DNA from 4 places in the Neorhizobium sp. DAR64860/K0K1 genome. Region 4 is predicted to be linked to each of the others. Evidence: predicted binding sites of a transcription regulator. Region 4 holds the regulator's gene; each other region holds the start of a gene.
What was found. Region 4 encodes LexA, which represses DNA repair genes until DNA is damaged. Its sites were predicted from a motif close to TGTTCNNNNTGTGTTCNG; they were not measured.
Positions count from the first base shown of each region.

Region 1: a site for LexA is predicted at 3,525-3,542, ahead of dnaE (DNA polymerase III subunit alpha). Genes of this name have one in related genera too.
Region 2: a site for LexA is predicted at 4,460-4,477, ahead of ACQY1J_RS10950 (ATP-dependent helicase). Genes of this name have one in related genera too.
Region 3: a site for LexA is predicted at 1,428-1,445, ahead of ACQY1J_RS07445 (ATP-dependent helicase). Genes of this name have one in related genera too.

Region 1 is NZ_CP191459.1:2,001,628-2,009,285, forward strand. Features, by position in the region: gene dnaE (DNA polymerase III subunit alpha) at 1-3,257, opposite strand, end outside; gene ACQY1J_RS14415 (ABC transporter ATP-binding protein) at 3,773-4,462, opposite strand; gene ACQY1J_RS14420 (lipoprotein-releasing ABC transporter permease subunit) at 4,469-5,776, opposite strand; gene proS (proline--tRNA ligase) at 5,884-7,206, opposite strand.
Region 2 is NZ_CP191459.1:1,298,233-1,305,890, forward strand. Features, by position in the region: gene ACQY1J_RS10940 (DUF2778 domain-containing protein) at 1-584, shown strand, start outside; gene ACQY1J_RS10945 (amidohydrolase) at 630-1,775, opposite strand; gene ACQY1J_RS10950 (ATP-dependent helicase) at 1,844-4,420, opposite strand; gene ACQY1J_RS10955 (efflux RND transporter periplasmic adaptor subunit) at 4,639-5,817, shown strand; gene ACQY1J_RS10960 (efflux RND transporter permease subunit) at 5,814-7,658, shown strand, end outside.
Region 3 is NZ_CP191459.1:604,212-611,869, forward strand. Features, by position in the region: gene ACQY1J_RS07445 (ATP-dependent helicase) at 1-1,412, opposite strand, end outside; gene ACQY1J_RS07450 (iron ABC transporter substrate-binding protein) at 1,634-2,584, shown strand; gene ACQY1J_RS07455 (ABC transporter permease) at 2,657-4,237, shown strand; gene ACQY1J_RS07460 (ABC transporter ATP-binding protein) at 4,234-5,295, shown strand; gene ACQY1J_RS07465 (DUF1328 domain-containing protein) at 5,396-5,569, shown strand; tRNA gene ACQY1J_RS07470 (tRNA-Val) at 5,884-5,958, opposite strand; gene cpdR1 (response regulator CpdR1) at 6,056-6,418, opposite strand; gene ACQY1J_RS07480 (N-formylglutamate amidohydrolase) at 6,599-7,486, shown strand.
Region 4 is NZ_CP191459.1:1,756,187-1,763,844, reverse strand. Features, by position in the region: gene ACQY1J_RS13145 (ComEC/Rec2 family competence protein) at 1-1,937, shown strand, start outside; gene lexA (transcriptional repressor LexA) at 1,918-2,637, opposite strand; gene ACQY1J_RS13135 (VOC family protein) at 2,830-3,705, shown strand; gene kdsA (3-deoxy-8-phosphooctulonate synthase) at 3,710-4,555, shown strand; gene eno (phosphopyruvate hydratase) at 4,684-5,958, shown strand; gene ACQY1J_RS13120 (PLP-dependent aminotransferase family protein) at 6,129-7,373, shown strand; gene ACQY1J_RS13115 (PhzF family phenazine biosynthesis protein) at 7,626-7,658, shown strand, end outside.

The DNA of each region.
Region 1 (7,658 bases), 250 kb from region 4:
TCCTCCAACGACTGCACCGTCTGGATCCGCAGGCCAATGCCTTCCGGACGCTCGTCGGCCTGAACGGTGATGACAAGCGATTTTCCGGGCTCAAGCAGATCGCGGTACTGAGCAAGCGCTTCGGAAAACAGCACCGCCTCAAACTGACCGGTGGAATCGGAAAACATGACGATGCCCATCTTGTTGCCGGTGCGCGTCTTGCGTTCCTGGCGACCGGTGACGGTCCCGGCAAGACGTCCGGCCGTGGCGCCTGCCCTCACAGCCGTCGAGAAGTCGGCGAAGGTCTGGACGCGCATCTTGTCGAGCACCGCACCGTAGGTATCGAGCGGATGGGCCGACAGGTAGAAGCCGAGCACCTGATACTCCCGCATCAGCATTTCAGACGGCATCCACGGATTGAAGGTTGGAAGCACGAGTTTTTCCGGACCGCTTGCCGCACCCGAGCCGAAGAAATCGGACTGACCGGAGACCTTCTCCTCCTGGGCGCGCTGGGCATAGCCGATGACGCGGTCCATACCGGCGCTGAGCTGCGCCCGATCGAAGCCGAAGCAATCGAAGGCGCCAGCGGCGTTGAGGCTTTCAAAGACGCGGCGGTTGATCTGCTTTGGGTCGATGCGCAGGCAGAAATCCTCGATCGACGCGAAGGGCGTGTCGCCGCGGACTTCGACGATGTGATCGACGGCGTTTTCGCCGACGCCCTTGATGGCGGCGAGCGCGTAATAGATGCGGTTGTCACCTGTCTCGAAGCGGCGGAACGAGGTCTGAACCGATGGCGGAATGACCTTGATGCCGAGCCGGCCCGCGTCTTCGCGGAAATCGTTCAGCTTTTCAGTGTTCGCCATATCGTAGGTCATCGACGCGGCGAGGAACTCGACCGGGTAATGCGCCTTCATATAGGCCGTCTGGTAGGAGACGATGGCGTAGGCGGCGGCGTGGGATTTGTTGAAGCCGTAGTTGGCGAACTTCGCCAGCAGTTCGAAGATGTTCTTCGCCTGTGGCTTCGACACGCCGTTCTTGATGGCACCACTGACAAAGCGTTCGCTCTGCTGGTCCATCTCGGCCTTGATCTTCTTGCCCATGGCACGGCGCAGAAGGTCGGCTTCGCCGAGCGAATAGCCCGACAGGACCTGGGCGATCTGCATCACCTGTTCCTGGTAAACGATAACGCCCTGGGTTTCCTTAAGCAGATAATCGATCGACGGATGGACCGATTCGATTTCTTCCTCGCCATGCTTGCGGGCGTTGTAGGTCGGGATGTTTTCCATCGGACCCGGACGATAAAGCGCCACCAGCGCAATAATGTCCTCGATACAGTCCGGCTTCATGCCGATCAGCGCCTTGCGCATGCCGGCGCTTTCCACCTGGAACACGCCGACGGTCTCGCCGCGTGACAGCATCTGGTAGGTCAGTTCGTCATCGAGCGGGATCTTGGCGAGATCCACAACGATATCGCGCTTCTTGCAGAATTCGACCGCGGTTTTCAGAACCGTCAGCGTCTTCAGTCCGAGAAAGTCGAACTTGACCAGACCGGCCTGCTCGACCCATTTCATGTTGAACTGGGTGACCGGCATGTCGGAGCGCGGGTCGCGGTACATCGGCACCAGCTTCGACAGCGGGCGGTCACCGATGACGATACCGGCGGCGTGGGTCGAGGCGTGGCGGTAGAGACCTTCGATCTTCTGGGCGATATCGAGAAGACGGCCAACGACCGGCTCCTTGTCGACCTCTTCCTGAAACTTCGGCTCTTCCTCGATCGCCTTTGCCAAGGTGGTCGGATTGGCCGGGTTGTTGGGCACCAGTTTGCAGATGCGATCGACCTGGCCATAGGGCATTTCGAGAACGCGGCCGACGTCGCGCAGTGCTGCGCGGGCCTGCAGCGAACCGAAGGTGATGATCTGCGCCACCTGCTCGCGGCCATATTTGCGCTGCACGTAGCGGATCACTTCTTCGCGGCGATCCTGGCAGAAGTCGATGTCGAAGTCGGGCATCGAGACGCGGTCGGGATTGAGGAAGCGTTCGAACAGCAGCGAGAAGCGCAGCGGATCGACGTCGGTGATCGTGAGCGCATAGGCAACCAGCGAGCCTGCACCGGAACCGCGACCCGGACCGACCGGGATGTTCTGCAGCTTTGCCCATTTGATGAAGTCGGCAACGATCAGGAAGTAGCCCGGAAACTTCATCTTCTCGATGACGCCGAGCTCGAAATCGAGCCGTTCGCGATAATCCTGCTCGGTGAAGCCCGCGGTGATACCGAGTTCGGCCATCCGGTTCTCGAGGCCTTCGACCGACTGACGGCGCAGCTCCGCCGTTTCGGCGCGCTCCGCTTCTGCCGGATCGTCGGTGGCGCCGGTGAAGCGCGGCAGGATCGGGCTGCGGGTCTTCAGGATGAACGAGCAGCGCTTGGCGATCTCGACCGTGTTATCGAGCGCTTCCGGCAGATCGGCGAACAGCTTTGCCATTTCGGCACGGCTCTTCAGGTAATGGTCGGGCGTCAAACGGAAACGGGTATCGTCGGATACGATCGCATTGTGCGCGACGGCCATCAGGGCATCATGGGCGTCGTAATCGGACTGACCTGGGAAGAAGGCCTCATTGGTCGCGACCAGCGGCACATCCTGGTCGTAGGCAAGATCGATCATCCGCTGCTCATGACGGCGGTCGTAAGTGCCGTGACGCTGCAGTTCAATATAGAGCCGATCGCCAAAGGCCTGCTTCAATGACAGGAGGCGCGCCTTTGCGAGTACGGTGTTGCCATCCTTCATTGCCACGTCGACAGGGCCACCGGCAGCACCTGTCAGCGCGATCAGTCCTTCGGTGCCGCCATCTTCCAGCCAGGCGCGGCAGATATGCGTTGCCGCCTGCCCTTCTCCATCGAGATAGGCGCGGCTGACGAGATCCACCAGCCGCTCGTATCCCTTGGCATTGGCGGCGAGCACAACGATTGCCGGCAGCTTCGCCAAATGGCCGTTGCGGCGATCGTCTGGCTGATCCTCCATGTCAATCGACAGCTGGCAACCGATGATCGGCTGAATGCCATCACCGATGGATTTCTGGGCGAATTCCAGCGCGACGAAGAGATTGTTGGTATCGGTGACGGCGATCGCGGGCTGATTGTCCGCGATGGCCTTGGAGAGGATTTTCTTAAGCGGCAGCGCACCTTCCAGAAGCGAATAGGCGGAATGGACGCGCAGATGCACGAACTGTGGCGTCGCTCCCAAATCCTCCGATTCCGATTGTAAAGTCGCTGCGTCCGCCATCTGATACCCATTCCTTGAATCGGGTCATTGTCCGGCGCGGGGGCTTCAGAGTCGAGTCAAGAATGGTCTTCTCAACCTCTTTCCGCTTGCGCCCGCCGGCTGGGCGAGCACGGACCGGCTCACATCACCAGCATGATCATCGACAAGCTGGCAACGAAAGTTGCAATGGAGGCGAATGCGGCAATATCACGAAGAAGGTCAGTCATCGTCGTCTCCCGTGTTCGTTTATGTTGGCACTTTGTTCTCTTTTCGTGCCAACGTCAATAGTAGAACAAAACGGGAATAGAAGATTCTGACCGATGGTTAATGCTGCTTGCTGGCTGGAGGTAACCAGCGCTCCATAGGACCAAGCCGTTGCCGGCCGACGCACGCGGTCGGCAGCCAAACGCCAGCCATCGCTGCGGATCGCTGACGTGACGTCATTCCATGGCAGCAGTGTCCATCGCACGCCCCTTCGAGGATGTGACGATGGACACTATCGGATTAGGGGCACGCTTTGGGGATCAGTGCGTTCGCTAGAACTCGACGACTTTGCCGCCCTCGATCGTGACGCGACGATCCATGCGGGCAGCGAGATCATGATTGTGGGTGGCAATCAGTGCAGCAAGCCCTGACTGGCGCACCAGCGCCTCCAGCGCTTCGAACACGTAGGATGCAGTCTTCGGGTCGAGATTGCCGGTCGGTTCGTCGGCCAGCAAAAGGCGGGGCGCGTTGGCCACCGCACGGGCAATCGCCACGCGCTGCTGTTCGCCACCCGACAGTTCCGACGGGCGGTGTTCGCCGCGATGACCGATTCGCATGTAATCGAGAAGCTGGCCCGCGCGTTCGCGCGCTTCCCCCTTTGAAAGGCCGCCAATCAGCTGCGGCATCATGATGTTCTCGATCGCCGTGAATTCCGGCAGCAGATGGTGAAACTGGTAAACGAAGCCGATGTCGGAGCGACGGATCGAGGTGCGCTCTTCATCCGACAAACCGTTGCAGGCCCGACCGCCGATCGTCACATCGCCAGCGTCCGGATGTTCAAGCAGGCCTGCCAGATGCAAGAGCGTCGATTTGCCGGTACCGGACGGGGCGACGAGCGCCACGATCTCGCCGCTCACGAGCGAGAAGTCTGCCCCGTTGAGGATCGACAGGCTCGTCTCCCCCTGGCCGTAGTGACGTTCGACGCCTGAGAGATTGAGGACGGTTTTACGCGGGACAGCCATGGAGACCTATTCGTATCGGAGGGCCTGGACAGGATCGAGCTTCGATGCTCTCCATGCCGGGAAAATGGTGGCGAAGAAGGACAGGACCAGCGCCATGATGACGACCGAGAAGGTCTCGCCAAAACTCATTTCGGCCGGAAGCTGGCTGAGGAAATAGAGCTCCGGATCAAACAGGATGGTGCCCGAGACCCAGGAGAAGAACTGTCGGATCGATTCGATGTTGAGGCAGACGATAACGCCGAGCGCGACGCCGGCAAACGTGCCAACGATGCCGATAGCAGCACCCGTCATGAAGAAGATCCGCATGATGGCGCCGGAACTCGCGCCCATCGTGCGCAGGATTGCGATATCGGAGCCCTTGTCCTTCACCAGCATGATCAGGCCCGAGATGATGTTCAGTGCCGCGACCAGCACGATCAGCGTCAGGATCATGAACATCACGTTGCGTTCAACCTGAAGCGCCGAGAAGAAGGTCTGGTTGCGCTGACGCCAGTCGGTGATGAAAATCTGGCGACCGGCAGCCTGCTCCACCAGCGGACGCATGTCCTCGACATTGTCGGGGTGATCGATGAACAGTTCGATCGACTGCACCAGCCCTTCGGCATTGAAATAGAGCTGCAATTCCTCAAGCGGCATGTAGATGATCGTCGCGTCGTATTCCGACATGCCGATCTCGAAAACGCCGGACACGGGATAGGATTTAACGCGCGGATTGACACCCATCGGTGTCACGTCGCCTTCGGGCGAAATCAGCGTGATCTGGTCGCCGGCCGAAATGCCGAGCTGCGAGGCAAGCCTGGAGCCGACAAGAACGCCCTGCCCCGACGCGAAGCCGACGATATCGCCCTGCTTGATATTACCAGCAACTTCCGTGACCTTCTCAAGGTCTTCCGGCCGTACGCCGCGCACAAGAGCGCCGGAACCGGCGCCACCCTTGCCGGATGCCAGCGTCTGCCCCTCGACAAGCGGCAGGGCCATCTTGACGCCGGGAACGGCAGCGAATTTCTTGGTCAGTTCGGCGTAATCGGTGAACGGCTGGTCGATCGGCTGGATCACCATGTGGCCGTTGATGCCGAGAATGCGGGAAATGAGCTCGGTGCGAAAGCCGTTCATGACCGCCATCACGATGATCAGTGTCGCGACGCCAAGCATGATGCCGACGAAAGAAAAGCCCGCGATGACCGAGATGAAGGCTTCCTTGCGGCGCGAGCGCAGGTAGCGCCAGGCGACCATTCGCTCGAACGACGAGAAAGCGCCAGCCCGCGGAGACTTGTCGACCTTCTCTGGTTCACCACTCGTCGCGATGCTCGCCATTCACGCTTCCTTACACATGGAGCGCGCGGGAGGCTTCCCGCGCTGCTGTATCAGATATGCCTGCCTAGCCTGTCGTCAGACTGGCCCGGCGAGACGTCGGTGTCCGATCATCCGGCGACGCGGTTGAGCGCCGCTTCGAGCGTCATGACGTCCCGGGCTGCGGACTTGCGGTCCTTGACCTCGACCTCGCCGTTGGCGGCGGAGCGCGGACCGACGATTATCTGTACCGGAACACCGATCAGATCCGCTGTCGCGAACTTGGTGCCGGCGCGTTCGTCGGTATCGTCAAGCAGCACGTCCTTGCCGGCCTTGTTGAGCTTTGCGTAGAGATCTTCCGACAGACGATCGCATGCCTCGTCACCGGGCTTCATGTTGATCACCACGACATCGAACGGCGCAACGGATGCCGGCCAGATGATTCCGTTATCGTCATGCGATGCTTCGATGATGGCGGGAACAAGGCGTGTCGGCCCGATGCCGTAGGATCCCATGTGGACAAGATGTTCCTTGCCATCAGGGCCCTGCACCTTTGCGCCCATCGGCTCGGAATATTTCGTGCCGAAATAGAAGATATGGCCGACTTCGATGCCGCGGGCAGAGAGGCGATCGGCATCCGGGATCTGATCGAAGGCCGATTCGTCGTGCATTTCGGACGTCGCGGCGTAGACCGATGTCCACTTGTCAAAGATCGCCTGCATGCCGGCGACATCGTCGAAATCGGTGTCTTCGCCGGGAATGTCGAAATTGACGAAGTCGCGGTGCGAAAACACTTCCGACTCACCGGTTTCGGCAAGGATGATGAACTCGTGGCTGTGGTTGCCGCCGATCGGGCCGGTATCGGCACGCATAGGAATGGCGCGCAGTCCCAAACGATCGAAGGTGCGCAGATAGGCCGCGAACATCTTGTTATACGAATGGACGGCGTCTTCCTTGTTGAGATCGAAGGAATAGGCATCCTTCATCAGGAATTCGCGCGAACGCATGGTGCCGAAACGCGGACGGATCTCGTCGCGGAACTTCAGCTGGATATGATAGAGGTTGAGCGGCAAGCTCTTGTAGGACTTGACGTAGGACCGGAAGATATCCGTGATCATTTCCTCGTTCGTCGGTCCGTAGAGCATCGGCCGCTCCTGGCGGTCCTTGATGCGCAGCATTTCCTTGCCGTAGGCGTCGTAGCGACCGCTTTCCTGCCACAACTCGGCCGACTGCAGCGTCGGCATCATCAGCTCGACGGCGCCTGCCCGGTTCTGCTCTTCGCGGACGATCTTGTTGACCTTGTCCAGCACGCGCTTGCCAAGCGGCAGCCAGGAATAGATGCCCTGGCTCTGCTGACGGATCATGCCCGCACGCAGCATCAGCCGGTGCGAGACGATTTCCGCTTCCTTGGGGTTTTCCTTCAGGATGGGCATAAAATAGCGGGACAGACGCATGGACGTTTCCGGTTTCCGAGGCGTTCCCCAGATAACAAGGGAATCGGCCGTTTCTTGGATTGAACTTTGACGGCGTACATAGCCGTTCGAGGGCGCAAATGGAACCCATAGCGCACGCTGCGGAACAGCAGATTGCGCTTGCAAGGGCTGGAGCTCAACGGTTTGATGACAAGCCCTGCGACAAATTCGTCCACGGGAGATTTTTGCCAAACTGTGTCAAAAATGCAAAAAAATCGAGTGACAAAGCACATTCGTTGGGCTAGGTTCAGCTCACAAAAGAGGCAAGGAGTTCAAATTCTTGCCAGTTCGCGGTCAAGTCTTGGGAGGATCAGATCTCTGGCGCGCTCGTCGCAGCCCCGGCAACGGAATGAGTATCACGCGAAACTGAAAAACAAGGCTTAACCGCCTTGTTTTTTTTTGGCCTGCTCACAGGCCGGGCCGCTTCTGCAGAA
Region 2 (7,658 bases), 460 kb from region 4:
TCGCACCGCAAAAGCCTGGCCGTGGCGACAACGATAACGACAAGCCAACCGTGCTTGCCTTTGCCAAGCCGAACAACCCGATGCGCGAAGAGCCTCTCGCGCCGTCGCAGGGTTCGCCGAAGTGGCCGGGCATTGGCACCAAGGTTGCGATCTATGACATCACCAACGGTGTTGTCATCATGCCGAACGGCAGCAAGCTCGAAGCCCATTCCGGCATCGGCAGCATGCGCGACAACCCGAAGTTCACGCATGTGAAGATGCGCGGCCCGACACCTCCGGGCACCTACAAGCTCTCGATGCGCGAATCGCTGTTCCACGGTGTTGCGGCAATCCGCCTGACGCCGACCGACGGCAAGGCGCCGCAGGGCCGCACGGGTCTTCTCGCCCACAGCTTCCTGCTTCGCGTTCGCGGCGACAGCCACGGTTGCGTAGCGTTCGCCGACTACGACAAGTTCCTCAAGGCCTTCCAGCGCGGCGAAATCACCCACATGATCATCGTGCCGAAGTGGGATGGCAAGCGCCCCGGCGCCGGCCCAAGCGGCGGCGGCATCATGGCAAAGCTGTTCGGCAACAAGGACGCCTGATCAAACTCAAAACAAACGGAGCCTTTTAGGCTCCGTTTTTCGTTGTCAGTCCAGCACCTGCCGCGTTGCGGCCAGGAAGATGCGGGCGCCGATCGCAATCAGATCGTCGGGATAATCATAAGTCGGGTTGTGCAGGGCAGGGTGGCTTTCGCCGGCGCCGAGAAACAGCATGGCCGATTTCGAGACCTTAGCGAAGCGACCGAAATCCTCCGAGGCGCGATAGGCTTGCCCAGCGACATGCGGCACGCTCTCGGCATCCATCGCGGCCCTCAGGATGTCGGCTGCAGCGGGGTGGTTGATGCAGTGGCCGAACACATCCTGATAGGACAAGGCCAGGGCCAGCCCATCCGCCGCAGCCGCGTCTCTCGCCATTGTCTCTGCATGTTCGACAAGAGCGGACATCTGATCATCCGTCGAGGTGCGCAGCGTCACCCAGATCTCGCCATGCGCCGGTGAAATGCCCGCCGCGAGTTCACCGATCGTCACGTGGGTCACGGTCGCTCGCACGAGGTCGTCGTTTTCGACAGAGCCTGCCGAAATACCGCTCAGGGCTGGCAGCAGCCTGGCCACGGCCGAAACCGGCGAGATCCCGGTCTCTGGCCATGCCGCGTGGGCAGTCTTGCCGGTCAGGATGATTTTCATGCCGCGCGACGCGCAATTGGTCGGGCCGTCCTTCAGATGAACGTGGCCGAGCGGGATGCCCGGCATGTTGTGCAGGGACAGGCTGATATCGGGCGTCAGGTCCCGAAACTTGTCGTCGGCAAGGACCGCTGCCGCCCCGGCGCCGGTTTCCTCCGCCGGCTGGAACAGGAGAACGACACGACCCTTCGCTGGCCGCCGATGTCCGAGCGCGCGGCCGACCGCCGCAAGCGTTGCCATATGCCCGTCATGGCCGCACATATGGCTTTTTCCCGATACCTTCGACTTGTGCTCGGGGTCGCCGAGTTCCTCGATCGGAAGAGCATCGAGTTCCGCGCGCAGCATCACCGTCATTCCGGGCACGCCACTGTCGTAGACGACCGCGACGCCGGTGCCGCCAATACCTTCGACCACCGCGTCCGGACCGGTCTCCGACAGGAACCGCATCACCTCGCGCGCCGTCTCCGCTTCCTCACCGGAGACATCAGGCATGGTATGAAGCCGGCGGCGCCATGCGGTGAGTTCGACGACGTCGCTGTTGCTGAGGGAGATGTCATTCATCGAATTCTAAAGCCCTCATCATGGTCACGACCCTCGTTTGCGAGTGAGTAGACGTCTCGTCAGCCCGCCTTCTCCACGAACCCGTCCAGCACCCGCTTTTGCCCTGCCTTGTCGAACTCGATCGTCAGCTTGTTGCCTTCGATCGCGGTGACGTTGCCGTTGCCGAACTTGATGTGGAAGACGCGGTCGCCGACTGTGAATTTTGAGGGCGTGTCGGTTGTCGACTTGGCGACCAGCTCGCCGTCGATCGTGCGGCCGCGGGGGCCGCTTTCGCCGTAGCCGATGCGTTCCACGGCGTGGCCGGAGCGGCTGCCCCAGTTGTCGCGGGTGGCATCTGTCTTGTTGGCCTGGGCGCGTTTCCAGCCGGGCGTCGAATAGGAGTTGCCGGCGAAGGCATCTGCCTTGTCGAAGCGCGACTGGCCATAGCCGCCGCGGCCGCCATAGCCACCGAAGCTTGAGGATTCCGATGCCGCGACATCGACGTGGCTCGGCGGCAGTTCATCAAGGAAGCGCGAGGGCATTGTGGATTGCCACAGGCCGTGAATACGCCGGTTGGAGACGAACCAGATGTGGCAGCGGCGTTTTGCGCGGGTGATGCCGACATAGGCGAGGCGACGTTCCTCCTCCAGCCCGGAACGGCCGCCTTCGTCCAGCGCGCGCTGGTGCGGGAACAGGCCTTCCTCCCAGCCGGGCAGGAACACGGTCTCGAATTCCAGACCCTTGGCCGAGTGGAGCGTCATGATCGAGACGGCATCGAGGTTCTCGTTGGTCTCGGCATCCATGACGAGCGAGACGTGCTCTAGGAAGCCGCGCATGCTCTCGAACTGCTCCATCGAGCGGATCAGTTCCTTGAGGTTTTCCAGCCGCCCCGGCGCTTCGGCGGTCTTGTCGTTCTTCCACATGTCGGTATAGCCCGACTCTTCGAGGATCTGCTCGGCCAGTTCCGTATGCGGCACGGTTTCGAGACGTGCCTGCCAGTTGCGGAAATTCTGCACGACGTCGAACAGGGCCTTGCGGGCCTTCGGCTTCAGCTCGTCGGTCTCGATCATTTCGCTTGCGGCCTGAAGCATGGGCACATCGCGGGCGCGGGCGCTGTCATGCAGGTAGCGGATCGTGGTGTCGCCGAGGCCGCGCTTCGGCGTGTTGACGATGCGCTCGAAGGCCAGGTCGTCAGCCGGCTGGCAGACCATGCGGAAATAGGCCATCGCATCGCGGATCTCGAGCCGCTCGTAAAAGCGCGGGCCACCGATGACGCGGTAGTTGAGACCGAGCGTCACGAACCGGTCTTCGAACTCGCGCATCTGGAACGAGGCGCGCACCAGGATCGCCATGTCGTTCAGCGCGTGTTTCTTGGAATCGCTGCGACCATCGCCGCGCTGCAGCCGCTCGATCTCCTCACCGACGGCACGGGCTTCCTCTTCGCTATCCCAGGCGGCGTGGACGATCACCTTTTCGTCCTCGGGATCGACCCGGTCGGTAAACAGCGTCTTGCCGAGGCGTCCTTCGTTATGGGCGATCAGATGGCCGGCAGCGCCGAGGATATGCTCTGTCGAGCGGTAGTTGCGCTCGAGCTTGATGACCTTGGCGCCCGGGAAATCCTTGTCGAAGCGAAGGATGTTTTCCACTTCGGCGCCGCGCCAGCCATAGATCGACTGGTCGTCGTCGCCGACGCAGCAGACGTTTTGCGGCACATCCTTCGGACGCTGAGCGAGCAGACGCAGCCACATATACTGGGCCGTATTGGTGTCCTGATACTCGTCGACGAGGATATAGCGGAACCGCTGATGGTATTCCTTTAAGAGATCCGGTGCCTTGCGGAACAGGGCGATCGGGTGCAGCAGAAGGTCGCCGAAATCGCAGGCGTTGAGCGTGCGCAGGCGGGCCTGATAGGCGGCATAGAGTTCGCGGCCCTTGCCGTTGGCAAAAGCTCGGGCGTCGCCTTCCGGAATGTCGGGCGGCAACAGGCCCTTGTTCTTCCAGCCATCGATCATGCCGGCGAACTGCTTGGCCGGCCAGCGCTTGTCGTCCAGACCTTCCGCCTGGATGAGCTGCTTGATCAGGCGCACGACGTCGTCGGTGTCTAAGATGGTGAAATCGGATCGCAGGCCGACCAGCTCCGAATGGCGCCGCAGCAGTTTGACGCCGATCGAGTGAAACGTGCCCAGCCACGGCATGCCTTCGACGGCGCCGCCGACGAGAACGCCGATGCGCTCCTTCATCTCGCGCGCCGCCTTGTTGGTAAAGGTCACGGCGAGAATCTGGCTCGGATAGGCGCGGCCAGTCTCCAGCAGGTGAGCGATACGGGTGGTCAACACGCGCGTCTTGCCGGTTCCGGCGCCCGCCAGAACCAGAACGGGACCATCCAAGGTCTCGACCGCTTCGCGCTGTTCCGGGTTAAGGCCGGTCATATAGTCGGGTGAGGGCCGGTTGCCACCGCGCGCCGCCATGGCCCGCGCCGCGATCCCCAGACCACCGGAGGCGCCGCCGGCACCACCAGCAGGAACGGCAGCCGAACCATGGTTACCAGCCGATGCCGGCACCGGGCGCTGGTCCGATTGGTCTTCGCCTCGCGCCTTGCGGGGGGCGGGCTTCGGCTCCTCATCGAAGAAAGGGATGTCGTCGTAACTGTTACTCATCCGGCCAATGTAGTGATTCGGGCTCGAAAGACCAGCCGATGTTCTCTTTTCATTCCTATGTTTCCCCTAGGAATTGTCCGGATCCGTGTCGTTGAAGCTCTGACACATCCGTGAAATCGCGTGATGTTACAAAACAGTAAGGTAGGTTCCTCGACCTTGCCAGTTGGGCGCGAAACGGGGATACTTGCACCACTTATCGATAGACTTGCGAGGAATGAATGCGGATCTGGAACCAGCTTCTGATGTCGGTTGCGGTACTGCTCGGAGGGCTCTGTCTCTGGGTCTACCTGTCGGCAGATGCCGGGCGGTCACTGATTTCGATGGGCGTTCCCGCAGGCATGGTGACTTCCATCAATCCTGATGTCGCCGAGCCGGCGGCCGCAACGGTTGCGGGCGCACCGGCTTCGTCATCGCGCGGCGGGCAGCGGGGCGGCGGTGAGAGCCAGGTGGTGTTGGTTGCAACCAGACCCGTCGGAACCGGTGTGGTCAACGACAGACTGTCGGCGATCGGTGACGGCGAGGCGATCCAGTCGGTTATCGTGATGCCGCAGGCGACGGGCACCGTAAACGAGATCCTCGTCAAATCCGGCGACATGGTCAAAAAGGGCCAGATTCTTGCGCAGCTCGATGACGACGAGCAGATCATCCTGCGCGATCAGGCGCAGGTCGTGCTGCGCAGTGCCCGCGAGAAATCCGATACCTACCGGAACCTCAAGAGCTTTTCCCGCCTCGACGTGCTCGACGCGCAGATCGCATCCGAAACGGCGCAGCTGACGGTCACCAACGCCGAACTGGCGCTGAAGCGTCGCTCGGTCGTTGCGCCAATCGATGGGATCGTCGGCATCGTCGCGGTCAATATCGGTGACAACGTCACGACCGCGAGCAATATCGTGACGATCGACAACCGTACCAAGCTGCTGGTGGATTTCTGGGCGCCGGAGCGTTTCGCGGTTCAGGTCAAGCCTGGCATGCCGGTCGAGGCCGCCTCCGTCTCGCGTCCAGGCCGCACCTTCGAGGGTTCGGTCGAGGCCGTCGACAACAGGGTCGATCCTGCAAGCCGTACGATCCGCATTCGTGCCAGAATTCCCAATGTTGATGACGAACTCCGCGCCGGCATGTCTTTCGGCGTGACGATGCGGTTTCCGGGCGAGACCTTTCCAAGCGTCGATCCGCTTGCAGTCCAGTGGGATGCGAAAGGCTCGTTCGTCTGGCATATCGTCGATCACAAATCGGTCAAGGAGCGGGTGAGGGTCATCCAGCGCAATCCCGATGCGATCCTCGTCTCGGCCAATCTGAAGGATGGCGATGTCGTGGCAACCGAAGGGTTGCAACGGGTCCGGGAAAATGGTGCCGTCCGCATCGCCGGTGAAAAGCCGCCGGAGGTCGCCAGCCGATGAGCAGCAGCCACAGCGGTAACGCCAATAACAACGGGTCGTCCGGCCAGTCTTCCGGAAAGCAGAACAGCTTTACCGCGCTTTTTGTGCGGCGGCCGGTCCTTGCCGCGGTTCTCAACACGCTTCTTGTCGTCGCAGGCCTTGCCGCTCTTGCCGGCGTCGAGGTGCGCGAGTTGCCGGATGTGGACCAGCCGGTCATCACCATCCGCACCACCTATGACGGCGCTTCTGCCCAGACGATGGACCAGGAGGTGACCGATATCATCGAGGGCGCGGTTGCCCGGGTCGCCGGCCTCAAGGCCGTTTCGTCGGAATCGCAGTTCGGCCAGAGCCGTGTCACGCTGGAATTCAACGACACCGCCGATCTTGCGGTGGCCGCCAACGACGTGCGCGATGCGCTTGGTCGTGTCACCGGCCAGTTGCCTGACGACGTGGACGAACCGCGCATCATCAAGGCCGATTCCGACAGCCAGCCGATCATGCGGCTTGCCGTTACGTCCAACTCGTTGTCGATGGAAGACCTGACGCTTCTCGTCGATAACGAGGTGTCCGACCGGCTTGCGTCGGTTGACGGCGTCGCTGACGTGGAACTCTACGGCGACCAGGAAAAGGTCTTCCGCGTCGACGTGAACCAGACGGCGCTTGCCAGTCGTGGGCTGACGATTGCAGACCTCTCCGAGGCGCTATCGACGGCTGCGCTCGACGTGCCCGCCGGGTCGCTGGAATCCTCGACGCAGGACATTGTCGTGCGCGCGACGGCGAGCCTGACCAAGCCCGAAGATTTCGAAAACGTCATGCTGGGCAACAATGTCCGGCTGCGCGATGTGGCAACCGTGATGCTGGGGCCGGACGACGGCACGACGGCGTTGCGATCGAACGGCGTTCCGGGCGTTGGTCTCGGCGTGCTGCGCCAGGCGCAATCGAACACGCTCAGCATTTCGGAAGGTGTACGGGCCGCCGTCGCCGATCTTCAGAAGACGCTGCCCGAGGGCACGCGCATTGCCATCACCAGTGACGATGCGGTCTTCATCGAAGGCGCGCTGCACGAGGTCGAGATCGCGCTGGCGCTCTCAGGCACGATCGTCATTGCCGTCATCTATCTCTTCCTGCGCGACTGGAAGGCGACGCTGATCCCGGCGCTGACCATGCCGGTGGCGCTGATCGGTACGCTGGTCGCAATCTATGCCGTCGGGTTCTCGATCAATATTCTGACGCTTCTTGCAATCGTTCTTGCGACCGGCCTTGTGGTGGATGACGCGATCGTCGTTCTCGAAAATATCGTGAGGCGACGATCCGAGGGGATGGGTCCGCGCGCGGCCGCCGTGATCGGCACGCAGGAGGTTTTCTTCGCGGTGCTGGCGACGACCGCCACGCTTGCCGCCGTGTTTATTCCGCTGTCCTTCCTGCCCGGCCAGATGGGTGGCCTGTTCCGCGAGTTCGGTTTCGTTCTGGCGTTTGCCGTCGCGCTGTCTTCGGTCACGGCGCTGACGCTTTGCCCGATGCTTGCGTCGCGCATGCTGACCAAGCCGATACAGGAAAAGAACGACGGCCTGCTTGGCCGGTTCGGAACGCTGTTTGCCAATTTCTACCGGGTGACGCTGCATGCCTGCCTTGGCGCGCCGGCGATCGTAATCGTCTTCGCGCTGCTGTTCGGCGGTGCCGGCTATATGGCCTTCAAGACGGTCAAGAGCGAACTTACCCCGCCGGAAGACCGGGCCATGGTCATGCTGCGGGCGACGGCGCCCGAAGGCATCAGCCTGCAATATATGCGCGACAAGCTGCAGCAGATCGAAGAGAAACTGCAGCCGCTCGTGGCGTCCGGCGAGATCCAGAACATCTATTCG
Region 3 (7,658 bases), 1.2 Mb from region 4:
CCGGACCTTGGAGGCGAGGGAATTTCCTGCAGTGCGGCCAGCGGTTCCGGATCGGCCGCGATCGCATCGAGGATCTTCGCCGCCGTTTGCGGGCCGATGCCTGGAATGAGCTGCAGAAGCCGAAAACCCGCAACCCGGTCGCGCGGGTTCTGGGCAAAGCGCAAAGCCGCCAGCATGTCCTTGACATGGGCGCTATCGAGGAATTTCAGGCCGCCGAACTTGACGAAGGGAATGTTGCGGCGGGTCAGTTCCACTTCCAGCGGGCCGGAATGGTGCGAGGCACGAAACAGCACGGCCTGCTGTTTCAGCAGCATGCCGGTTTCGCGGTTCTCGAGGATCTTTTCCACGATATAGCTCGCCTGTTCGGTCTCGTCCTTGACGGTGACCAGACGCGGCCGCTCCTCCGACTGGCGGTCAGTCCAGAGGTTTTTCGTAAACCGCTCGCGAGCAAGTTCGATGACGCCGTTGGCCGCTGCCAGAATGGTGGTGGTCGAGCGGTAGTTGCGGTCGAGCGTGACGATGTTGGCGGGCGGATCGAAGGTCGCGGGGAAATCGAGGATGTTGCGGATCGTGGCGGCGCGGAACGAGTAGATCGACTGGGCGTCGTCGCCCACCACCGTCAGGCCCCGGCCGCCGGGCTTCATTGCCATCAGGATCGAGGATTGCAGCCGGTTGGTGTCCTGGTACTCGTCGACCATGACGTGATCGAATCGCTCGCCGACATCCTGTGCGATCAGCGGCTCGCTCATCATCTGCGCCCAGTAGAGCAGAAGATCATCGTAATCGAGCACGTTCTGCGCCTGCTTGGCGTCCACATAGGACGCAAACAGGTCGCGCAGCTGTGGTTCCCAGGCAAGGCACCAGGGGAAGGAGGTCTTCAGCACCTCGTCCAGCGGCGTCTCGGAATTGACGGCGCGCGAATAGATGGCAAGGCAGGTGCCCTTGGTCGGAAACCGGCTTTCCATCTTGGAGAAGCCGAGCTCGTGGCGAACGAGGTTCATCAGGTCGGCGGAATCCTCACGGTCGTGGATGGTGAATTCCTGGTCGAGGCCGATCTGTTCGGCATAGATCCGCAACAGCCTTGCGCCGATGCCGTGAAACGTGCCGGCCCAGGCGAGCGCATCGGTCATGACGCCGGACTTTGCACCCATCACTTCACGGCAGATGCGCTGGACGCGGCGGCCCATTTCGGAGGCCGCACGGCGGGAAAACGTCATCAGCAGCAGGCGGCGCGGATCGGCGCCCGACACGATCAGGTGGGCGACGCGATGGGCAAGCGTGTTGGTCTTGCCGGAGCCTGCGCCTGCAATCACCAGAAGCGGTCCCGCCGCGCCGCCATCCGGCACGTCCGAACCATGTTCGACCGCGCGGCGCTGGGCCTCGTTCAATTTTTCCAGATAAGCAACCGACATTCAGCTTCCGAGGCATGTTCTTGATGTGTTCGTTTCAGCTCTACCTGATTCGCCGGCATTTGCCGCAATCGGTCTCCATCCCCGTTCGATTCTTAAACTTGACTACGCAGGTCGGCTTTGGCTATCGATGCGATGACGCTTATAAATTGGAGGCAAACTTGAAAATTCTGTCTGCTCTTTCGGCCGGAGCTTCGCTCGCCGTTTCGCTACTCGCTCTGTCCATGCCGGCCAACGCGCAGGTCGCCGACAGCCTGACGATCTACAACGCCCAGCACGAGGGCCTGACCAAGGAATGGGTCGAGGGCTTCAAGGAAGAGACCGGCATCGTCATTACGGTGCGCAACGGATCCGACCTCGAAATGGCAAACCAGATTGTGCAGGAAGGCGCCAACTCGCCGGCCGACCTGTTTCTGACGGAAAATTCGCCGGCCATGGCGCTTGTCGATGGCAAGGGGCTGTTTGAGCCTGTCGACAAGGCAACGCTTGATCTCGTTCCCGAGCAGTTCCGCCCGGCCAACGGTCACTGGACCGGAATTGCCGCGCGCTCCACCGTGTTTGCCTATGACAAGACCAAGCTCACCGAGGACAAGCTGCCGAAATCGATGCTCGATCTCGCCAAGCCCGAATGGAAGGGCCGTTGGGCCGCATCTCCGTCGGGTGCCGATTTCCAGGCGATCGTCGGCGCGTTTCTGCAGCTGAAGGGTGAGCCGGAAACCGCTGCCTGGCTGAAGGGCATGAAAGAGAACTTCACTGCCGTGCGTGGCAATTCCACCGCCATGAAGGCCGTCAATGCGGGCCAGTTCGAAGGCGCGCTGATCTATCACTACTACTATTTCGGCGATCAGGCGAAGACCGGCGAAAACAGCAAGAACGTTGCGCTGCATTACTTCAAGAACCAGGATCCGGGCGCCTTCGTGTCGATCTCCGGCGGTGGCATTCTGGCCTCTTCCAAGCACAAGGAGCAGGCGCAGGCATTTCTGAAATGGCTTGCCGGCAAGGGCGGCCAGAAGATTCTGCGTGACGGCACCTCGTTCGAATACGCCGTCGGCAAGGACGAGGCTTCCAACAAGGCGCTCGTTCCGATTGCCGACCTTCAGGCGCCGAAGGTCGAGCCTTCGAGCCTCAACAATGCCAAGGTCACCGACATGATGACAGCCGCCGGCATTCTCTAAACACCATCGAATCCTGTTGCGCACGGACATCGCAGGGCGTACCTGCGATGTCTCTTCTTTCTTGAGCACGCGATGACGTTTACCACCGAGAGCATGGTTGCCAGCCGGCCGCGCCGGAAGCCTGCGGGGAAACCCCTTGCCGGATCGTCTTGGACGCTGGCAATCGCCGTTGCGATTGCCGCCCTGACGCTGACGCCGCTCGGGTTCGTGTTCTGGGCAACGGTTGCGACCGGCTGGGAAACGGCATCGCAGCTGATCTTCCGTTCCCGTGTCGGCGACCTCCTGTTCAATACCGTTGCGCTGATCGTCTTCACGGTGCCGATCGCGCTGGTTCTTGCAACGGCGCTTGCCTGGCTGACGGAGCGCACCGACCTGCCGGGTGCAAAGCTATGGGCCTGGCTTGCCATCGTGCCGCTCGCCATTCCCGCTTTCGTGCAGTCCTATGCCTGGATCGGTATGTGGCCGCGGCTGAACGGGCTTGGAGCGGGCGTCGCGATCTCGGTCGTGACCTACTTTCCCTTCGTCTACCTTCCCGTGTCGGCGGCCCTTCGGCTGATCGATCCGGCACTGGAGGATCAGGCGGCCTCTCTCGGTCTTTCGCCCGCTGCTGTCATGCGGCGTGTTGTGTTGCCGCAACTCAGACTGTCACTGTGTGGCGGGGCGCTGCTGATCAGCCTGCATCTCCTGTCGGAATACGGGCTCTATGCGATGATCCGGTTCGACACATTCACGACGGCAATTCTTGACCAGTTCCAGTCCACCTACAACGGCGTTGCAGCGCATATGCTGGCGCTGGTGCTGGTGGCCTGCTGCTTCGTGCTGATCGGCGTCGATGCCGCTGTGCGGGGCCGCCGTCGCTATGCCCGGCTGGGCTCGGGCGTTGCCCGCCATCCGGTGCGCGCCTCGCTTGGCGTCTGGCGATATCCCTGCCTGCTGCTGCCGGTCGTGACTACTGCGGTTTCGCTTGGCGTGCCGGTGCTGACGCTCGGGCGCTGGCTGATCGCCGGTGGTGCTGATATCTGGCAATTCAGCGAGATCGGGTTGGCCCTTTCCCAGACGCTGACGATCTGCGTGATCGGCGGTGTGGCGACGGCTGCTGCCGCCGTGCCGATCGCCTGGCTTTCGGTGCGCCGCCCGACGCGTTCCAGTCGGTTTCTCGAAGGCTGCTATTATCTCGCAAGCTCGATGCCGGGCGTGGTTGTCGCGCTCGCTCTGGTGACGATCTCGATCCGGGTGATGCTGCCGCTTTACCAGACGGTGGCGACGATCGTCATCGCTTACGTCATCATGTTTCTGCCGCGGGCGCTGGTCAGCCTGCGCGCCAGCATCGCGCAGGTGCCGGCAGAGCTGGAACAGGCGGCCGAAAGTCTCGGACGTTCGCCCGCGCGGGCGCTCTGGTCCACCACAGTGCGGCTGGCGGCGCCCGGCGCTGCATCTGCCATGGCGCTTTCCTCGCTCGGCATCATGAACGAGCTGACCGCGACCCAGATGCTTGCGCCCAACGGCACGCGCACGCTTGCCATGGCATTCTGGGCGCTGACCAGCGAGATCGACTATGCGGGAGCCGCACCCTATGCGCTGCTGATGATCCTGTTTTCGCTTCCGCTCACCCTTCTCCTTCACCACCAGTCAAAAAAGATCGCCGGGCGATGACGCTGCTTACCCTTTCCTCCGTTGCCAAGAGCTACGGTTCCGTCGCAGCCGTTGCCGGTGTCGACCTTGCAGCCCAAAGCGGAAGCCGCACGGCCATCGTCGGCCCTTCCGGCTGCGGCAAGACCACTCTGCTACGGCTGATCGCCGGGTTCGAGGTTCCTGACGCCGGCTCGATCACGCTTGGCGGCGAGATCATGTCCAATGCGGACGCGCATGTCGCTGCCTACCGACGTAATATCGGCATCGTGGCGCAGGACGGCTGCCTGTTTCCGCATCTCTCGGTGCTCGACAATATCGGTTTCGGCATGGATGCGGATCGCACGGCCAAACTGGCAAGGGCTGCGGAACTGATGGAAATGGTCGGACTTGACGGGGCGATGCTTGCCCGCAAGCCGGATCAGCTCTCCGGCGGCCAGCAGCAGCGTGTGGCGCTGGCAAGGGCGCTTGCCCGCAGGCCACGGCTGATGCTGCTGGACGAACCCTTCTCGGCGCTCGACATGGGCCTGAGGACCGCCACCCGAAAGGCTGTGGCCGACGTACTGTCGGCTGCCGGCGTCACCACCATTCTCGTGACCCATGACCAGGCGGAAGCGCTTGCCTTCGCCGATGAGCTGGTCGTGATGCGGGCGGGAAAATTCGCCCAGGTCGGCACGCCGCGCGAGGTCTATCTGAAACCCGTCGACCGGGCGACGGCCACCTTTCTCGGAGAAGCGGTCGTGCTGCCGGCCATGGTGAGCGACGGGATAGCCGACAGCCCGATCGGCCGGCTAGAGGTTGCGGACGTCACCTATCGCGGCCGGGCGCAGATCATGATCCGGCCTGAGCAGTTTACCGTCAGCCGGATCGAATACGCGCCGGACAACGGGGTCTCGGCTGTGGTCAGCGACGTGGTTTTCTGCGGGCCATCGCTTGATGCGAGGATAACACTCGCCGGAGACGGTATCGCCGAGGGCGAGATTTCCTTCCGCCTGGATATCCCCGGCCGCGAGCTGCTTGCGTCAGGCGACCGGGTGTCGATCGGCATCTCGGGACGAGTGCATCTGCTTGCCGACGCGTAGTTCACATTTTTGCCGGAATATTTCTTCGCGGCCATCACGGCGCTGGAACCTGGAACCTTTTGTCACGTTGTTCCCGCATCAAATATGAAGGAATAATACCATGTTGAAATGGGCTCTCATCTTTCTCGTCATCTCCGTGATTTCAGGCTTCCTCGGCTTCTCCGGCGTCTCCTCTGCCACCGCGGGCATCGCGAAAATCCTGTTCTTTATCGCTATCGTGATCTTCCTGATCTTCCTGGTTCTGGCACTGACGGCAGGCGCCGTGGTCTTCTAAGAAAGACCCCAAGGATCAACACAGCAAAGCCGCCCTGGAGCTTCCACGGGCGGCTTTTGTTTGCGGTAAATTCGGGAAGTGAAGCGCTATTGAAGCGGCCGGAGCCCCACACGACCCCGGCCGCCTGAGTGCCACTGGCCGAGAGGCCAGCCACAAACTCAGACCCACAAGCTCCCGCATCCGCAAGCCTCGCGCTATTGGTATTGTTACGGATGGAAGAATGGTGACGGGACGTTATGCGGTCGGTTAACGGCTTGAAACGAAAAAGGCTTCCGGTTTCCCAGAAGCCTTTCGTGCCTTGCGGCTAATCAGGATGGTGGGCGTAACAGGGATTGAACCTGTGACCCCTACGATGTCAACGTAGTGCTCTCCCGCTGAGCTATACGCCCATCCGATGGGCGGCTTAAGACCACAGAAACCGATGTGCCGTCAATAGGCTTTTTCCGGTTTTGTGAAGTCTTTTTGAGAGCCGCCGGAAAACCGGGCTTACGCGGCCAGAAGCTTGTTCACTTCGTCCACAAGATCGCGCAGGTGGAAGGGCTTGGAGAGAACCTTTGCATCCTTCGGGGCCTTCGAATCAGAATTCAGAGCGACGGCGGCAAACCCTGTGATGAACATGACCTTGAGATCGGGGTCGAGTTCGGTCGCGCGGCGGGCGAGCTCGATGCCGTCCATCTCCGGCATGACGATGTCGGTCAGGAGCAGCGAGAAAGGCTCTTCGCGGAGCCGGTCGTAGGCGCTGGCGCCGTTGTCGAAGGAAATGACCTTGTAGCCCGCCTTTTCCAACGCTTTCACCAGGAACCGGCGCATGTCGTTGTCATCTTCGGCGAGAAGGATTTTTGGAAGCATCTCGGGGACCGCTATCTGTCTATGAGTCGTGGCTGTATGGCCGTCTACACTCTCAATTGACGGTAAACATCCGTTTAATAAGAGCCGAAGCAGCCTTGGTGGGATTACATAGTATGGACTTCCCGCCGGGCAACTGGCAACATACCTCATCCGACTTGTTCATGACATGGTAAAAACGGAATGGATTTCAACGCCGGCGATCCTGAGCATTTCGAAGTAAGGGAACCCGCCAGGCAAACCATTCCCTTCGTGTACAACTCTCCCCATAGCGGCCGGTGCTACCCGGAAAGCTTTCTTGCCGACAGCAATCTCGACTCGATGGCGATTCGCCGTTCGGCAGATCATTATGTCGACGATCTCTTTGCCGATGCGCCGGAACTTGGCGCGCCTCTGCTTGCCGCGCATTTTCCGCGGGCTTATCTCGACGTCAATCGCGAGCCGTTCGAACTCGATCCGCGTATGTTCGATGGTCCGTTGCCGCCTTACGCCAATATCGGATCGATGCGCGTTGCCGGTGGGCTCGGCACCATTCCGCGCATCGTCGCCGAGAACATGGATATCTACCGGCGCAAGCTTTCGGTGGCGGAGGGCCTGTCCCGGATCGAGGCAATCTACAAGCCATACCATGCCTGCCTGCGCCGGCTGATCGCGGCCACGCATGCCCGGTTCGGCATCTGCGTGCTGATTGATTGTCACTCGATGCCTGGCAATATCCGGCTTTCGGGTTCGAACGTGAAGCCCGACTTCATCATCGGCGATCGTTACGGCACAAGCGCGTCTGCCGAAATTTCGCGCGCGGCGCTCAGCTTCCTGAGCGAGATGGGTTTTGCCGCCGTGCGCAACAAACCCTATGCTGGCGGCTTCATCACCGAACATTACGGCCGGCCCGTGCGCGGCCTGCACGCGCTGCAGATCGAGATCAACCGCGGGCTTTACGTGGATGAGGGGACGCTTTCGAAGCGGCCGGAATTTGATGCGATCGCCGCCGCACTCTCGCTGTTCATGCGCCAGATGGCCGACTTCGTCGCTGATTTTTCGGCCAGCGACACTGCGCTCGCAGCGGAATAGTATCCCCGCATCAGGCTGACTTCGATCGCCGAGGTAGCCGACTTCCCTGACAGAGCGCATTCGATGCCGCAGCATGCAGACATCTGCGTGCTCATCGCGATACCCTTCCACCCCTGTATTTCGGACAAAAAAAACCGCGCTTACAGCGCGGCTAAGTCTAGGGAGGAAACAC
Region 4 (7,658 bases):
TTCTTGCCAGAAGCCAACACGACCCTGCAGACATCGGAGAGCGCGTTTCCGGCCGTGCCCGTCTGTCGCCACCCTCTGGCCCGGCGCTTCCCGGATTGAACGATTTCGCCTTCTCCTCCTACTTCGATCAAATCGGGGCCGTTGGCTTCTTTTACGGCGCGCCTAGCGTACAACTGGCGATCGATGACCAACCCGGGTTATGGTCGGACATGCAGCGAGGGCTTTTTGCGCTTCGCAGCGCAATCGGCAATCGCATCCGCGATACGGTCAAGGGGGATGCGGGCGCTTTTGCTGCCGCAATCGTGACCGACGAGCGCCGTGCAATTTCCCGTGAGACGACCGAGGCGCTTCGTCTGTCCGGACTGGCCCATATCGTCGCGATCTCAGGCCTCAACATGGCGCTGGCAGCCGGTATCTTCTTCGTCGGCGTTCGCTCCGTCCTGTCGCTGTTTCCAGGCTTTGCGCAGGCCTATCCGATCAAGAAGTTTGCCGCGTTCGGTGCGCTTGTCATGGCGACCGCCTATTACCTGATTTCCGGGTTCGGGGTTTCCGCCGAGCGGGCCTATATCATGATGGCGGTGATGCTGGTCGCCGTGCTCGTCGATCGACCCTCCATCAGCCTTCGCAACGTCGCCCTTTCGGCAATCATCATCCTCGCCATCTCGCCGTCGGAGATTTTGGGTCCGAGTTTCCAGATGTCGTTTGCGGCAACCGCGGCACTGGTGGCAGGGTTCGCCCTCTGGACGCGATATTTCGCGAAAGGTAAGGAGGATACAAAAGGTAGCAACCGGTGGATAACGGGTGTCGCGGCGACGTTCCATTTCATTGCCGGGATCGTGGTGACGTCGCTGATCGGCAGTACTTCGACGTCGATCTATTCGATCGAGCATTTCCACCATCTGACCACCTACGGCCTCGCGGCCAATCTCGCGGCCATGCCGATCATTTCCTTCGTGGTGATGCCGGCAGGGCTTGTTGGCATGTTGCTGATGCCGTTCGGGCTGGATGCTCCCTTTCTGTTCATCATGGGCGAGGGGCTGCGGATCGTCATTCGCATTGCCGAGATCGTTGCCGCATGGGGCGGCGATATTGCCATCGGCCGGCAGAACCCTCTTTTCCTGCCGCTGGCGACGGCAGGCTTTCTGCTTCTGACGCTGCTGCGCACGCCGCTGAGGCTGACAGGCGCGCTGTTCATGGCGGTGGCTTTGCTCTTTGCGGTCCGCTCAGGCTCGGCGCCGAGGCCTGATATCGTCATATCCGAAGACGGCGCGTCAGTGGGACTGATCCAGGATGACAAGATCACCCTCAATCGAACCCGGCCGCCGGGATTTATCTACGATCAATGGCGGCGAGCGCTGGTGCTTGAGACCGGAGAACAACCGCTCGCCTTGCCGGTTCTTGCCTCTTCGGAACCAGCGCGAGGTGCCAGCCTTGCGAAAAGTGATGACAGACGACCTAGACCACATTCGCGACCGGATTTGACGCGCCGGGAAATCGAATATGTCAGGGGCTTTCTTCAAGCATTCACGCCCGGACGATTTGCCTGTCTGCCGAAAATCCTGTGCGCGGCGCAGACTGCTCAGGACATCCGGATCGTCACTGTCGAAGACAACCGATACACCGATCTTGCCTGCGATTTCGGTCGGATCATCGTCTCGCCCGGCGCACGCTTCGATACTTGCCGCTCCGGCGCCTTGCTTCTCAGCGGGCGGACGTTGCGCCGGACTGGCGCACTGGAAATCACCATTATTCCGAACGCGACAGCGCCAGACATCAAGATTACGGCGGCGATGCGAGACAGCGCACAGACCTCAAGCCGTCCGTGGACCGTCCACCGGTTCTATGACTGGCGAACGCGACAATTCGACTTTGGCATCCCGGAGGCTGTTGCTGCGCATCTCCGGGATAACAGCGTTCTTAATGATAGCGGCGAATAAGGCCGACAAGCTTGCCCTGGACCTTCACCCGGTCGGGCGGGAAGATGCGGGTCTCGTAAGCGGGGTTCGCCGCTTCCAGCGCGATCGATGCACCCTTGCGGCGGAACCGCTTCAGGGTCGCTTCTTCCTCATCGACCAGGGCAACGATGATATCGCCCGGACTTGCGGTGCTGGCATTCTTGATGATGACGGTATCACCATCGAGGATGCCGGCATCGATCATCGAATCGCCCTTCACTTCGAGCGCGTAATGATCGCCGGAACCCAGCATCTCGATCGGAACGGCGATGTCGTGGGTGTTGTTCTGGATCGCGGAGATCGGCACGCCGGCAGCGATTCGACCCATGACCGGAATGTTTGTCGAGAACGGATTGTCCGCCATGACCGGCGCCGGCTTCTGAGCGACGACCGGTTGCGTTTTGCCGAGGCTTCCCTCGATGACACTGGGAGAAAATCCCCGTCGCGGATGAAGGTTCGCCACATAGGCGTCAGGCAGCTTGATCACTTCGAGCGCGCGTGCTCTGTTCGGCAGACGGCGAATAAAGCCACGCTCCTCGAGCGCGGTGATCAGCCTATGGATGCCGGACTTCGATGCAAGGTCGAGAGCGTCCTTCATTTCGTCAAACGACGGCGGCACGCCTGATTCTTTCATCCGCTCGTGGATGAACAGAAGTAACTCCTGTTGCTTGCGTGTCAGCATGGACGGGACCCTCAGAATTGGAAACAAATGCAGAACGGACGCTATATGTTCTATCTGTGTTCCGCAAGCCCCAAATTTCTGCTCAAGAATAGTCTCATTTCAGCGTTCGATCACGTATTCAGTTCGTGCGCAGCACTTGCCGAGTTTCCCGCGATAGCCAATGTTCTGCGGAATAAGACTTTGGGGGTGTAAGTGGGTAACAAGTCAGTCGATCATTTGGTTCTGCCCGTTGCAGATCTGGCGTCAGCGCGGGGGAGGTTGACCGCTCTCGGCTTTACTGTGGCACCTGAAGGTGTTCACCCTTTCGGCACAGCCAATGCCTGCATATTCTTCGCGGATGGCTCGTACCTCGAGCCACTGGCCATTGTTAACCGTCGGCAAGCCTCGCTTGCGGCAAAACGAGGCAACGTGTTCACCGATCGCGACATCCGCTTTCGCGGCCAGCGGAAAAGGGAAGGTCTATCGGCGGTGGTCGTCGGGACGCAGGATGCATCGGCCGATCATAGCCGTTTTGTGGACGGGCACATGTCTGCGGGCGAGATGCTTCAGTTCTCCCGCCCGATGCAGTTGCCCGATGGTGGGGAGAGCGAAGTCTCATTCCGTCTGGCGTTCGCGGCAGTCCCCGAGGTCGATGACATCTTGCTGTTTTCCTGCCAGCGCATGGCCGCATTACCGGCAGATCGCGGTGGTCTTGATGAGCACGCAAACGCCGTTACAGGCCTTCGAGAGATCGTCTTTTCTGCAGATGACCCGCTGGAGTTTCTGCCGCTTTTCGAAACCGTGTTCGAGACTCAGCCCGAGCAAGGGAAAGACGGTCTGCGGATCGAAGCTGCCAATGCCAGCATCCGCATTCAATCCAACGACACGTTCAGCGACGAGTTCCGGTCTTCGATGAAGCCCTTGTTATCGTCGCGCCTCGCTGCGCGCGGGATCATCTTTAAGACCACCGATCTCGCCGTGACAGAGATCACCCTTGCTGCTAATGACGTCGCATTCATCCGCAGGGATGGCCGCGTGATCGTGTCGGCAGCCCCGGGGCAAGGTGTGGTTTTCGGTTTCGAGGAATAGTGAAATGACAGTCTCCGCCAATTCTGAAGTGTCCGTGGGCGAGGGGAGTTCGAAAGTCGTTTTTTCCAACACGGCAAAGCTCTCGCTGATTGCCGGTCCCTGTCAGATGGAAAGCCGTGATCACGCCTTCATGATCGCGGGTACGCTTGTCGAACTCTGCAAGAAGCTCGGCATCGGCCTCGTCTACAAATCCTCCTTCGACAAGGCCAACCGCACGTCGATCTCCGGCAAGCGCGGCATCGGCTTGGACAACGCGATGGCAATCTTTGCCGATCTCAAGAAGGAATACGGCTTTCCGGTTCTGACCGACATCCACACGGAAGAGCAGTGCGGCCTCGTGGCCAATACGATCGATATCCTGCAGATCCCCGCCTTCCTGTCGCGCCAGACCGACTTGCTCGTCGCGGCCGCAAAGACGGGTTGCGCCATCAACGTGAAGAAGGGCCAGTTCCTGGCGCCCTGGGACATGAAGAACGTTCAGGCGAAGTTCCTCGAAAGCGGCAATCCGAATGTGATGCTGTGCGAGCGCGGCGCCTCGTTCGGCTATAATACGCTTGTCTCCGACATGCGTTCGCTGCCGATCATGGCGTCTCTCGGAAGCCCTGTCATCTTCGATGCGACCCATTCCGTTCAGCAGCCGGGCGGCCAGGGCGGTTCTTCCGGCGGCCAGCGCGAATTTGTCGAAACGCTGGCGCGGGCAGCCGTCGCCGTCGGCGTTGCTGGCGTCTTTATCGAGACCCACGAAGACCCTGACAACGCACCGTCCGACGGTCCGAATATGGTCCACCTGAAGGACATGCCGCGGCTTCTGGAAAAGCTGCTGGCCTTCGACGCCATCGCAAAAGGCTGACGGCGTCGAAAAACCGCCGAATTGACTGGATTGTAATCCGCGTGTCATCGACGATCGCACAATGTCGATGACACGCCTGTTCGCTGAGCCTGCGAATTCAGGCTCGCACATCAACCGAGGAGAGACCCTTGACCGCCATTACCGACATCATCGCTCGCGAAATTCTGGACAGCCGTGGCAACCCGACCGTCGAGGTGGATGTTTATCTGGAAGACGGCTCGATGGGCCGCGCCGCCGTTCCGTCGGGCGCCTCCACGGGCGCGCATGAAGCCGTCGAACTTCGCGATGGTGGCAAGCGCTATGGTGGCAAGGGCGTCGAAAAGGCTGTCGAAGCCGTCAACACCGAGATCTTCGACGCGATCGGCGGCTTCGATGCCGAAAGCCAGATCCACATCGACAAGACCCTGATCGCGCTCGACGGCACCCCGAACAAATCGCGCCTGGGTGCAAACGCCATTCTCGGCGTTTCGCTTGCCGTTGCCAAGGCCGCCGCCGAATTGTCCGGCCTGCCGCTCTATCGCTATATCGGCGGCGCCTCCGCCCATCTTCTGCCGGTCCCGATGATGAACATCATCAATGGCGGCGCTCACGCCGACAACCCGATCGATTTCCAGGAATTCATGATCATGCCCGTCGGCGCTGAGACGCTGAAGGATGCCGTGCGCATGGGTGCAGAAATCTTTCACGTCCTCAAGAAGGAACTGGCAGCGCAGGGCCACAACACCAATGTCGGCGACGAAGGCGGTTTCGCGCCGGGCCTGAAGAGCGCGCCGGAAGCCCTCGACTTCATCATGAAGTCGGTCGAAAAGGCCGGCTACCGGCCGGGCGATGACGTCCACCTGGCGCTTGATTGCGCAGCCACCGAGTTCTTCAAGAACGGCAAGTACGAGCTGGAAGGCGAAGGCCGTTCGCTCGAGCCGGAAGCAATGGCCGATTACCTGGCAGAACTTGCCGGCAAGTACCCGATCATCTCGATCGAAGACGGCATGTCGGAAGACGACTGGACCGGCTGGAAGTATCTGACTGACAAGATTGGCTCCAAGGTGCAACTGGTCGGCGACGACCTGTTCGTGACCAACTCGGCCCGTCTGCGCGATGGTATCCGCCAGGGCACAGCCAACTCGATCCTCGTCAAGGTCAACCAGATCGGATCGCTCACCGAGACGCTCGATGCTGTCGAAACAGCGCATAAGGCGAGCTACACGGCCGTCATGTCCCACCGTTCGGGTGAGACGGAAGACTCGACGATTGCGGATCTCGCCGTCGCCACCAACTGCGGACAGATCAAGACCGGTTCGCTGTCGCGCTCTGATCGTCTGGCCAAGTACAACCAGCTGATCCGTATCGAGGAAATGCTTGGGCCGCAGGCCGCCTACGCGGGCCGCTCGATCCTCAAGGCCTGATCATTCCGGTCGACTGAGGCAGACTATCCGAGAGCCCGCGCCATCTGCGCGGGCTTTTGCGTTTTACAATTCGTGATCGCACCGTACCAAAAACCGATAGGTCAGCATTGTTGACCTGTCGGAACTTATGTAAACCAAAGCCAAGAATATTGAAATAAAAGGAAACGCCCGTGCTTGATTGGGACCATATTTTCGCGACACGCTCCAGCCGCATGAAAGCCTCCGAAATTCGCGAACTGCTGAAGCTTCTGGAGCAGCCGGATATCATTTCGTTCGCCGGCGGCATTCCGGATCCGGCATTGTTTCCGGCCGAGGAATTCCAGAAGGCCTATGCGGATATCTTCTCAGGCGCTCAGGTGAACTCCGCGCTGCAGTATTCCGTCAGCGAAGGCTACAAGCCGTTGCGCGACTGGATCGTGGCCGATGTCGCCAAGATCGGTATCGACTGTACCGCCGACAACGTCTTCATCACGTCAGGCTCCCAGCAGGCGCTCGATTACCTCGGCAAACTGTTTCTGTCGCCGAACGATACGGCGCTCGTCACGTGGCCGACCTATCTCGGTGCGCTCTCCGCGTTCAATGCCTATGAGCCGACCTACGATCAGCTCTCGGTCAACGGCAACCGCACGCCGGAAGCCTATCGCGAGACGGCGTCGAAAGCCGGTGGCTCGGTGAAGTTTGCCTATCTGTCCGCCGACTTCTCCAATCCGACCGGCGAGACGATCGATCTCGCAGGCCGCGAAAAGCTTCTGGCACTGGCAGACGAACTCGATATCGCGATTCTCGAAGATGCCGCATACCAGAACCTGCGCTTCGATGGCGAACCGGTTTCGCCGATCCTCGCGCTCGATATTGCCCGCAGCGGCGGTATCGAAAAGACCCGCACGATCTACAGCGGCAGCTTTTCCAAGACGCTGGCACCAGGCCTGCGCGTCGGCTTCGTCATCGGAGCGATGCCGGTCATCCGCAAACTAGTGTTGTTGAAACAGGCGGCCGACCTGCATTCGTCGACGATCAACCAGATCGCCGTCGAGCATGTCGCTTCGCGCGGTTTCGATGAACAGGTTGCCAAGATCAAGCGGGTCTATAGCGGCCGCCGCGATTCCATGCTGGCGGCACTTGCGAAATACATGCCGAAGGGAACGAAATGGACAAAGCCCGAAGGCGGCATGTTCGTATGGCTGACGCTGCCTGAGGGCACGGATGGTGCGGAGCTTCTGGCGAAATCGCTGGCAACCGAAAAGGTCGCCTTCGTGCCCGGCAAGGCGTTCTACGCCGACGGCAGCAATGCCAACACGCTGCGCATCAGCTTCTCCTGCGCCAACGACGAGATGATCGACGAGGGTATCAAGCGGCTCGGAAGACTGATCGGCAATGCCGAGACCCGCGAGCACGAAGCGCTCCCGATCATCTGAATATCGGTGTACTGAGAAAGGCGAACCAGCGATGGCTCGCCTTTCTCACATACTGTTGGCGACCTGTTCACCTGCAGGTGACGCTCGGCTTGGGGCGCCGCCTATCGTGCCGACGCGGCCTTCTCCGAGGCGCCCAGCACGTCCGACCGTAAACGACGCCAATCAAATCACCAGGCGGTGACGTTGATCAGGGGTTGCGCCACGGGACGCCGTCGGGCAGTTTTGCGCCCGGTATATGAGGAGGAGTTTGCATTGGCGCGTCCCTACAGCATCTATGACGTTTTC